Regions from separate parts of the Terrabacter carboxydivorans genome, predicted to be linked through region 2. Evidence: riboswitches for the same ligand, from Rfam matches in the RefSeq annotation. Region 2 holds a riboswitch; the other holds the start of a gene.
What was found. Region 2 has a riboswitch for cobalamin ahead of ABD297_RS12120 (CbtB domain-containing protein). Riboswitches for the same ligand answer to the same signal wherever they lie in the genome.

Region 1 (4,373 bases), on a different contig from region 2:
GAGGCGACGACGAGGACCGCGGCGGGGACGGCGCCCGCGACCACGGTCGCGGTCTCGGTCCACGTCCACCGGTCGCGACGGTGCCCGGAGCGGGGGTCGCGGGAGGCGCCCACGACGAGGCTGGAGCCGGCGAGCAGGGCCCCCAGCACGAGGACCGGCAGCCCGAGCACGCCACCGGCCGAGGAGTCGAGCAGGCCGTAGAGGCCGGCGAGGACGCCGACGAGGCCCGCGAGCGCCAGCGCGGTGGCGGTCCGACGGGTCGTCGTCGTCGAGCGGACCGCACGGCCGTAGCCGCGGGACTCCATCGAGGCGGCGAGCCCCAGGGACCGCTCGAAAGCCGTCTCGAGCACCGGCACGGTCAGGCGCGCCATCTCGCGCAGGCCCCGCCCGTCGCGGCCCCGGAGGGTCCGGGCGGCCCGCACGTCGCGGGCGTCGGTGAGCAGCTGGGGCGCGAAGGTCAGGCCGACGACGACCGCCGTGCCGACGTCGTAGAGCGTGGCCGGCAGGTAGCGCAGGAGCCGCCGCGGGCTGGCCAGCGCGTTGGCGGCGCCGAGGCAGGCGAGGACGGCCGCGAGCCGCAGCGCGTCGTAGGCGGCATAGAGCAGCGACTCGAGGGTCACCGCACCGCCCAGGCGCACGGCGGCCGCCCAGTCCGGCAGTGGGACCCGGGGCAGCGTCACGACGACCGTCTCACCGACGATGCCGTTGCCGAGGAGGGCGGTCATGACCACCCGGAAGGCGACGACGACAGCGCCGATGACGAGGAAGGTCGGCAGCGGGTTGGGCGTGGCGGGGTCGTGCCGCTCCGCGACGACGAGGACGCAGACGCCGATGACGAGCAGCAGCAGGACCGGGTTCGTCGTGCGCGACGCGGCCGCGGCAAGCCCCAAACCCCACAGCCACCAGGCTGCGGGGTGCTGGAGCCGGGCCTTGAGCCGGAGCCGTGCCACGCGCGTCGGTTCGGCTCAGGCGTCCCGGCGGGCGCGCGAACGCGAGCGCACGAGCAGGTAGGCGAGCAGGGCCAGCAGGACGAGGGCTGCGATCACGTAGGCCGCCACCGACCCGCCCGATGTGCCGGAGGCCGGCGCCGCGGCGACGTCGGTGGCCGTGGCGGCCGGGGTCGCAGTGGCGGAGGGGCTGGCCGTCGGCGCGGAGATCGACACCGGCTGGTCGGCGGCCTTGGCCTCCGGGCTGACCTCCTTGACGGCGCCTCCGCAGTCGCTCGTCGGGTAGCCCGCGACGCCGCAGACGAGGCCCTTCTCGGTGCGCACGTCCCCGGCGACCGCCAGCACGGCGGCGCTGGTGGCGTCCGTGGCCACGACGGCGCACAGCGCCTTGGGCGCACGCGGCGTGCCGCCGTCGGCGGCGTCGGCAGGACGACCGAAGTCGACGACGAGGCCGACGCGCTTCTTGCCCGACTCGGCGGGCGTGGTGCCGCACACCTGGTCGAACGTCAGGACGGCGCGCGGGTAGCGCGTCGAGGCTTCGTCGGCGACGGCGAAGCGCCAGCCGTCGACGCTGCCGTCCTTGGGCACGGTCTGGTCCGGGCCCTTCTGGGCGAACGTCCAGGAGGTGCCCGAGAGCTGGTAGAAGCCCCAGTAGCGGTAGGCGGCGGCCTGGGCGGGCGCCACCGTCAGGGCGGACAGGAGCGCCGCGACGACGGCGGCGAGGACGACCCGGAGCGGGGCGCGACGGACAAGGGACACGGTTTCCTCCTCGCGGTCGGACACCATGTCGGGTCTGCTGGCTGAGGCCGGCCCGGCGGGGTGACTCCGGTCCGCATTCCACGACAGACTGACAAAAGGAGCCGGTGGGACGCGGGTTTTCCGACTGGTCACCCCGGGCCGGCGCGCGGCGGGGAGTGGCTTCACGGTTGCGGGTCAGCGCCGGAGTCGCACCGGCTTGCCCCATCGTCCTTCGGTTAGGCGAACCGTCGCACGACGGCCTGCCACCCGTCAAACGAGCCGCCAACTAGGGTGGCCGCATGAGTGCTGACTGGACCTGGCTGTTCCTCGACGCCCACGGAGAGCCGATGGAGGGAGAGGCCCTGACGACGACGGGCTTCCCGACCCAGAGCGACGCCGAGAGCTACCTCGGCGAGTCGTGGCGCGAGCTGCTCGACGCCGGTGTCGAGGCCGTCACGCTGCGCGAGCACGACGCCGTCGTCTACGGCCCGATGAGCCTCCGGGCGGCGGAGTGACTGAGGCGCCGAGCGACGGGGGCGTCCACCCCTCGTCTGCCACGTCGTCGACGAGCTCGGCCGCCAGCCTGTCGCCCGGTCTCGAGCGTGACCTGCTCGGCCGGGTCGTGACCGCGCAGCGCTCGTGGCAGGCACCCGGCGTCAGCGTCGGTGTCGTGCGGGACGGGCAGCTCGTCTGGTCGGCGCACGTCGGCTCGGCCCGCCTCGGGCCTGCCCCTGCGCCCGCGACCGACGACACCCAGTTCATGATCGGCTCGGTGACGAAGACGTTCACGGCGCTGGCCGTGATGTCGCTGCGTGACGAGGGCCGGCTGTCGCTCGACGACACGCTGGAGACCTACCTCCCGGGCACAAGGCATGCGCGGGTTCCGTTGCGCCAGTTGCTCGCCCACGCCTCGGGTCTGCAGCGTGAGCCTGTCGGCCACATCTGGGAGAGTCTCGAGGCACCCGAGCGCGAGGCGTTCATCGCCGGGGTCGAGGAGGCCGAGCAGGTCCTGCCGAGCCACCACGCCTTCCACTACTCCAACCTCGCCTACGGACTCCTCGGCGCGGTCGTCGAGCGCGTCACCGGGCAGGACTGGGAGCACGTCGTGCGCGAGCGCATCCTCGACCCCCTGGGCATGACGCGCACCGGCCTCACTCCCGCCGCCGACCGCGCTGTCGGCTACCAGGTCGACCCCTACGCGGGCACGGCCGGCGAGGAGCCCCTCTTCACCCTGAACGCGACCGCCCCGCTGGGCGGCCTGTGGTCGACTGTCGCCGACATCGGGCGCTACGCGGCCTACGTCGCCCGCCCCGACGACCGGGTCGTGCAGCCCGACACGGTCGAGGAGATGTGCCGGCCGATCATCATGACCGACGTCGACGGCTGGAGCGGCGCCTACGGCCTCGGCTTCGGCATGGGGCGCCGCGGTGACCGGGTCTACGTCGGCCACGGCGGTGCGATGCCCGGCTTCCTCACCGGCCTGCGGGTCCGGCGCAAGGACGGCGTGGGCGCCATCGTCTTCGCCAACGCGACGTCCGGTGCCCTCACGCTCGCCCTGGCGACCGACCTCGTCGAGGCCGTCGTCGACGCCGAGCCGACGCTCGACGCGCCCTGGGTGCCCGAGGCCGACCAGCCAGCCCTTGCCCAGCTGCTCGGCCTGTGGTGGTCCGAGGGGTCGCCGATCACCTTCTTCGTCCGCGACGGTGAGCTGTGGTCGCGTCTCGCGGAGGACGATCAGCTCTCGGAGACGCGGTATGCCGCGGAGGGAGCCGACCGCTACCGCGCGGTCGCCGGGCGGGAGCGCGGCGAGGTCCTCGAGGTCGTGCGTGCCGGCGACGGGTCGGTCGAGAAGCTCTACTTCGCCACGTATGCCGTCACCCGGGCGCCGCTCGCGTTCGCCGACCTGCAGGCCTGACGTCGGACCGGCCTGCCGGTTGCCGCCTCGGCGGCATCTCGGCCGGTCGTTCCCCGGTCAGCCCGGTGGTCTCCCGGTCAGGCCGGGTGCTCGCCGCGGGCGACCTGCGGCTTGGGCATGCGGGTGCGGCGCATCTGGAAGGCCCGCATGATGGCGTACCACGCGTCGCCCTTCTCTGCGCCGCCGAACTTGTCGTCGACCTTGCGGCGCGTCCGGCGCCACATGAGCAGGGCGTCGCCGATGGCGACGAGGATCAGGCCGTAGACGAGCACGAAGACGAGCAGCAGGGCCCAGTTGGTGCGCACGAAGCTGAGCAGCAGCACGATGAGCATGATCGGCAGCATGAACTCGCCGATGTTCCAGCGGGCGTCGACGGTGTCGCGGATGAAGCGACGGCGAGGGCCCTTGTCCCGCGCCGGGAGGTACTTCTCCTCGCCGGTCATCATCCCGGCACGCTGCTTGGCCATCGCCTCACGGCGGGCCGCCTTGTCCTGCGCGCCGGCCGCCTTGCGGTCGGTGACGATGAGGGGACGCTTGTTGAGGGCCTCCTGCTCGCGGCGCTTCGGCGTGGGCCGGTTCTTGGCGCCGGGGCGCGCGGGGTCGGTCGAGACCGGGGTCGCGAGCTCGTCGTTGAGGGTCTTCTTGCGTCCGAACACGGGGACACTCTAAGCCGAAGGGTGTCCCACGCCCGCATCGTGACCGGAGGGCCGGCCACGGACGTCCCTCAGGAAGGGGCGTCGGGGTGGGTGCGGAGCGGGACGAACCGGTAGTGC
Region 2 (4,373 bases):
ACCGCGATCTCGAGCCGGGCGTACGGGTCGGCGACGGCAGCGAGGCCGGCGTGCAGCCCCAGGTGGAGCCGGCCGTCGACGAGAACACCTGCGCCGGCGAGTGATTCGTGCTGCTCGGCATCGAGTGCCGTCTCGTCGCCGAGATGGAGGTCGACGAGGCCGAGGACGGCCGACACGTCGGCGCGGAGCCGGCCCGTGGATGCGTCGAAGTGCGGTGCACGCCGTGCGCGCGCAGCCGTGGTCCACCAGTTCTTGTGCATGCTGCCTGGCCCCGTCCCCCCGGGAGATCCGTAGCGGGCCTGCCCCTTGCCTGGCCCGCTGCCCATCATGGGGCACGAAGGACCGGTTGGGACCTGAATGTCCACACCCCGTCCCGGAGGTCGGGCGGGAGAGTGGGTGTGTCCTCCTCCGGCTAGGGTCGCCGTCGTGGTCTCGAAGGCGCAGGTGGACAGCAGCGACGGGGCGGAGAGGGCGACTCGCGGACCCGCCGCCGACTCCGAGGACGCGGTCGTCGACGTGGTGGGCGTGGGCGCGGCCGGCCTGGGCTCGCTGGGGCCCGACGGCCTCCAGCTCGTCGACCGGGCGGCCGTGGTCGTCGGCGGCGAGCGCCACCTCTCGATGCTCACGAGTCGCCCCGGTCGCCGCCTCGTGCCCTGGCCGTCGCCCCTGCTGCCGCAGCTGCGTGCGCTCTTCGACGAGGTCGGTCCGGGCCGAGTCGTCGTGCTGGCGAGCGGCGACCCGCTCGTCTCGGGCGTCGGCGCCACCCTGATCCGTGAGCTGGGCCCCGACCAGGTGCGCATCCACCCGGCCGTCTCCTCCGTCTCGCTCGCCCGGGCCAGGATGGGCTGGTCGGCGGAGGAGTCCGACGTGGTCACCCTGGTCGGCCGCGACGTCGACCGGCTGCGCCGCGACCTCGCACCCCGGGCACGGATCGTCGTGCTGACCTCGGGTGAGGACGCCCCCGCCCGGGTTGCTGCCCTGCTCGTCGAGGAGGGGTATGCCGACAGCCGGCTCACCGTGCTCGGTGACCTCGGCGCGCCGAGCGAGTCGCGGACCGACGCGGTCGCAGGTTCGTGGGGCGCGCACCCGGTGCCCCGCCTGCACCTCGTCTGCATCGAGTGCCAGGAGCGTCCCAGCCGTAGCGCGAGGTCCCTCGTGCCGGGACTGCGCGACACGGCATACGACAACGACGGGCAGCTGACCAAGCGGGTGGTGCGCGCGGCCGCCCTGGCGCACCTGGCTCCCCAGCCGGGTGACGTGGTGTGGGACCTCGGCGCCGGGGCGGGGTCGGTCGGGATCGAGGTCGCCCGCCAGCACCCGCGCAACGAGGTGCACTCGGTGGAGCGTGACCCCGTGCGAGTCGACCGGATCCGTCGGAACGCCAAGGCACTCGGCGTGCCCGGGTTGCGTGTCGTCGAGGCTTCCTCCCTCGAGGCGGTCTCCTCTCTGCCGCGGCCCGATGCGGTCTTCGTCGGGGGCGGCGCCAGCGCGGCGCTGCTCGACGCCTGCTGGGAGGCGCTCGCGCCGGGCGGGCGGCTCGTCGTGCACGGTGTCACCGTCGAGACGGAGCTCCTGCTGCACGAGGTCCGGGCCCGTCTGGGTGGGTCGATGAGCCGCATCGCCGTCGAGGACCTCGACACGATCGGCTCCCTCCACGGCTGGAAGCCTGCGCGGTCGATCGTGCAGTGGTCGGTGGAGAAGCTTGTGCAACAGACAGATTCGGAGACCCTGCTGTGACCGTCCACTTCATCGGCGCCGGACCTGGTGCTGCCGACCTGCTCACCCTCCGTGCCGTGCGGCTGGTGGGGGCCTCGCCGGTGTGCCTCTATGCCGGCACCTACATCGGCGCCGAGGTGCTCGCGCACTGCCCCGACGGCGCCGAGCTCGTCGACACCCAGAGCCTCGACCTCGACGCCATCACGGAGCACTGCGTCCGGGCCCACGACGCGGGACACGACGTCGCCAGGCTGTGCTCGGGAGACCCCTCGCTCTACTCCGCGATCGCCGAGCAGACACGTCGGCTCGACCGCGCCGGGGTGCCGTGGGACGTCACGCCGGGCGTGCCGGCCTACGCCGCTGCGGCGGCCATCGTCGGGCGCGAGCTGACGGTGCCCGAGGTGGCGCAGTCGGTCGTGCTGACGCGCGCCCACCGCGACTCGACGCAGATGCCCGAGACCGAGTCGCTCGCCCACTTCGCGAGGTCCCGGGCGACACTCGTGCTGCACCTCGCGATCCGCCGCACCCGTGAGCTCATGGCGTCGCTCGTGGCCGACTACGGCGACGACTGCCCGGTCGTCGTCGTCGCCAACGCGGAGCAGCCCGACCAGCTCGTGCTGCGTGGGACGTTGGCCGACATCGCCGACCAGGTCGAGGCCGCCGGGCTGCGTCAGGCGGCGGTCATCCTGGTGGGGCGTGCGCTGGCCGCCCGCGACACCGACGACTTCGTCGAGTCGCACCTCTACGGCACGCGCATCAGGGGTCAGGAGCCAAACACCCCGCGTCCGTGAGGGTTTCGGACTGTCCGGTGGGTCCCCATGGCATCCCGGCGCCGCCTGTGTCAGGATGCCAGTGCCGCAGTGCACGGGAAGTCGGTGTGATTCCGACGTGGTCCTCGCCACTGTGACCAGGGAGCAAGTCCCCATCGTTCGCCACTGGTGACCTCAGGTCGCCGGGAAGGCTGGGGAGGCGTGACGATCTGGAAGCCAGGAGACCGGCTGCGGCGATGATCTGTCCACGAGGCATGGAAAGAAAGGGTCAATTCGCCATGACCACAGCTGCATCCGTTCACGCCGCCACCTCCGTCCGCGTCCCCGCCTGGGCGTGGGCCCTGCTCGCGTTCGCGGTCTTCGCGCTCTACTTCGTCTCGCAGGAGAACGGTGCGCTGCTCAGCGCGCCCGCCGCGCAGATGCTCCACGAGCTGACGCACGACGCGCGTCACGCTCTCGGCGTCCCCTGCCACTGAGGTGGGCCTGAGCTTCGGCTCCGTGCTGCGGCGCGGGGTCCTTGCCGGCGTGCTCGCAGGCCTCGCGGCTGCCCTGGTGATCTGGCTCGTCGTCGAGCCCGTCATCAGGCGGGCGCTCGTCATCGAGGACCGGCGTTCGATGCACGGGGGCCAGTCCGCGCCGTCCGGCCTGCTCGCCCACGGCGGCGACGAGCCGCTCGTGTCGCGCGCGGCACAGGTCGTCGGCGGGGCCGTGACCTCGGTGGTCGTCGGGGTCGCCGTCGGCGTCATCTTCGCCGTCGTCTTCGCCAAGGTCCGCGACCGGTTGCCCGGACGCGGAGACTTCGGGCGGTCCCTGGCGCTGGCCTCCATCGGCTTCGCAGCCGTGAGTCTCCTGCCAGCACTGAAGATCCCGGCCAACCCGCCCGCAGTGGGTGACCCGTCGACCGTCGGGCGACGCACGATGCTGTATGCCGTCGTGCTCCTCCTCGGGGTCGCCGCTGCCGTCACCGTGCCCCAGCTCGACCGCCACCTCGGCCGACGCGGCATGAGGTCGTCCACCCGGTGGGCACTCGACATCGCGGTCGTCGTCGTGCTCATCGGGCTCGTCGCCGCTCTCGTGCCGGGCACGCCGGACCAGGTGCCGGCCGACGTGCCGGCCGACCTCGTCTGGGACTTCCGGCTCGCGTCTCTGGCCCAGCTCGCGGCGCTGTGGCTCACGCTGGGCGTCACGTTCGGGCTGCTGCTCGAGCGGGACGGCCGACGCTCCCCATTGGGCGAGCGTGCCGGCGCCGGCGCACGCGTCCCGGCGTGACGGCATACGACAGCAGCGCTCGCGATCTCGGCACGTGCATCGTCCGCGTCTGTCGCGACTGCTGCTGCGGCACGGAGGCCAAGCACCCGGGCGTCGACCACGACGGGCTGCTCGCCCGCCTCGAGGTCGGCACCCGGGGCCGCGCGAGGGTGCTGCGCAGCGGCTGCCTGCTCGCGTGCGACCACTCGAACGTCGTGGTCGTGACACCCTCGCCGGCGGGCCGGAAGGCGGGTGGGCGCCCCGTGTGGCTGCAGTCCGTGCTCGACGCCGCGACGGTCGACGCGATCAGCGCCTGGGTCGCCTGCGGTGGGCCCGGCATCGCCTCGATGCCTGAGTCGGTCCACGAAAAGGCTTTCGCGCCAACGCAGCTGGCCGCCACGTGGACGGCGGTCTGACCGCTCAGGGTTCAGTGCGGACGTCCAGCCCGACCGCAACCGTGTCGCCGTCCTGGACGTCCTCGGCACGCCGGACGGCGACCTTGAGCGGCACGACGTAGCCACCGTCCTTGGGCCACAGGGAGGTCGTCCACTCGGTCCTCCCGACGCGGGCGGTGACCGGGATCATGCCCCAGCCGTAGCTGACGTGGGCCACGTCGTGCAGCGCCTGGGACTCGTCCTC

Region 1: linked by a shared signal. The riboswitch ahead of ABD297_RS15670 (SCO2322 family protein) and the one ahead of ABD297_RS12120 (CbtB domain-containing protein) in region 2 are both predicted to bind cobalamin.

The regions. Positions count from the first base shown of each region.
Region 1 is NZ_BAAARE010000014.1:4,441-8,813, forward strand. It holds gene ABD297_RS15665 (energy-coupling factor transporter transmembrane component T) at 1-950, opposite strand, end outside; gene ABD297_RS15670 (SCO2322 family protein) at 966-1,706, opposite strand; cobalamin riboswitch at 1,800-1,961, opposite strand; gene ABD297_RS15675 (hypothetical protein) at 1,985-2,200, shown strand; gene ABD297_RS15680 (serine hydrolase domain-containing protein) at 2,197-3,600, shown strand; gene ABD297_RS15685 (DUF3043 domain-containing protein) at 3,678-4,256, opposite strand; gene ABD297_RS15690 (protein-L-isoaspartate O-methyltransferase family protein) at 4,325-4,373, opposite strand, start outside.
Region 2 is NZ_BAAARE010000010.1:27,077-31,449, forward strand. It holds gene ABD297_RS12105 (hypothetical protein) at 1-260, opposite strand, end outside; gene cbiE (precorrin-6y C5,15-methyltransferase (decarboxylating) subunit CbiE) at 427-1,737, shown strand; gene cobM (precorrin-4 C(11)-methyltransferase) at 1,734-2,507, shown strand; cobalamin riboswitch at 2,558-2,733, shown strand; gene ABD297_RS12120 (CbtB domain-containing protein) at 2,765-2,962, shown strand; gene ABD297_RS12125 (CbtA family protein) at 2,985-3,755, shown strand; gene ABD297_RS12130 (hypothetical protein) at 3,752-4,150, shown strand; gene ABD297_RS12135 (DUF1905 domain-containing protein) at 4,155-4,373, opposite strand, start outside.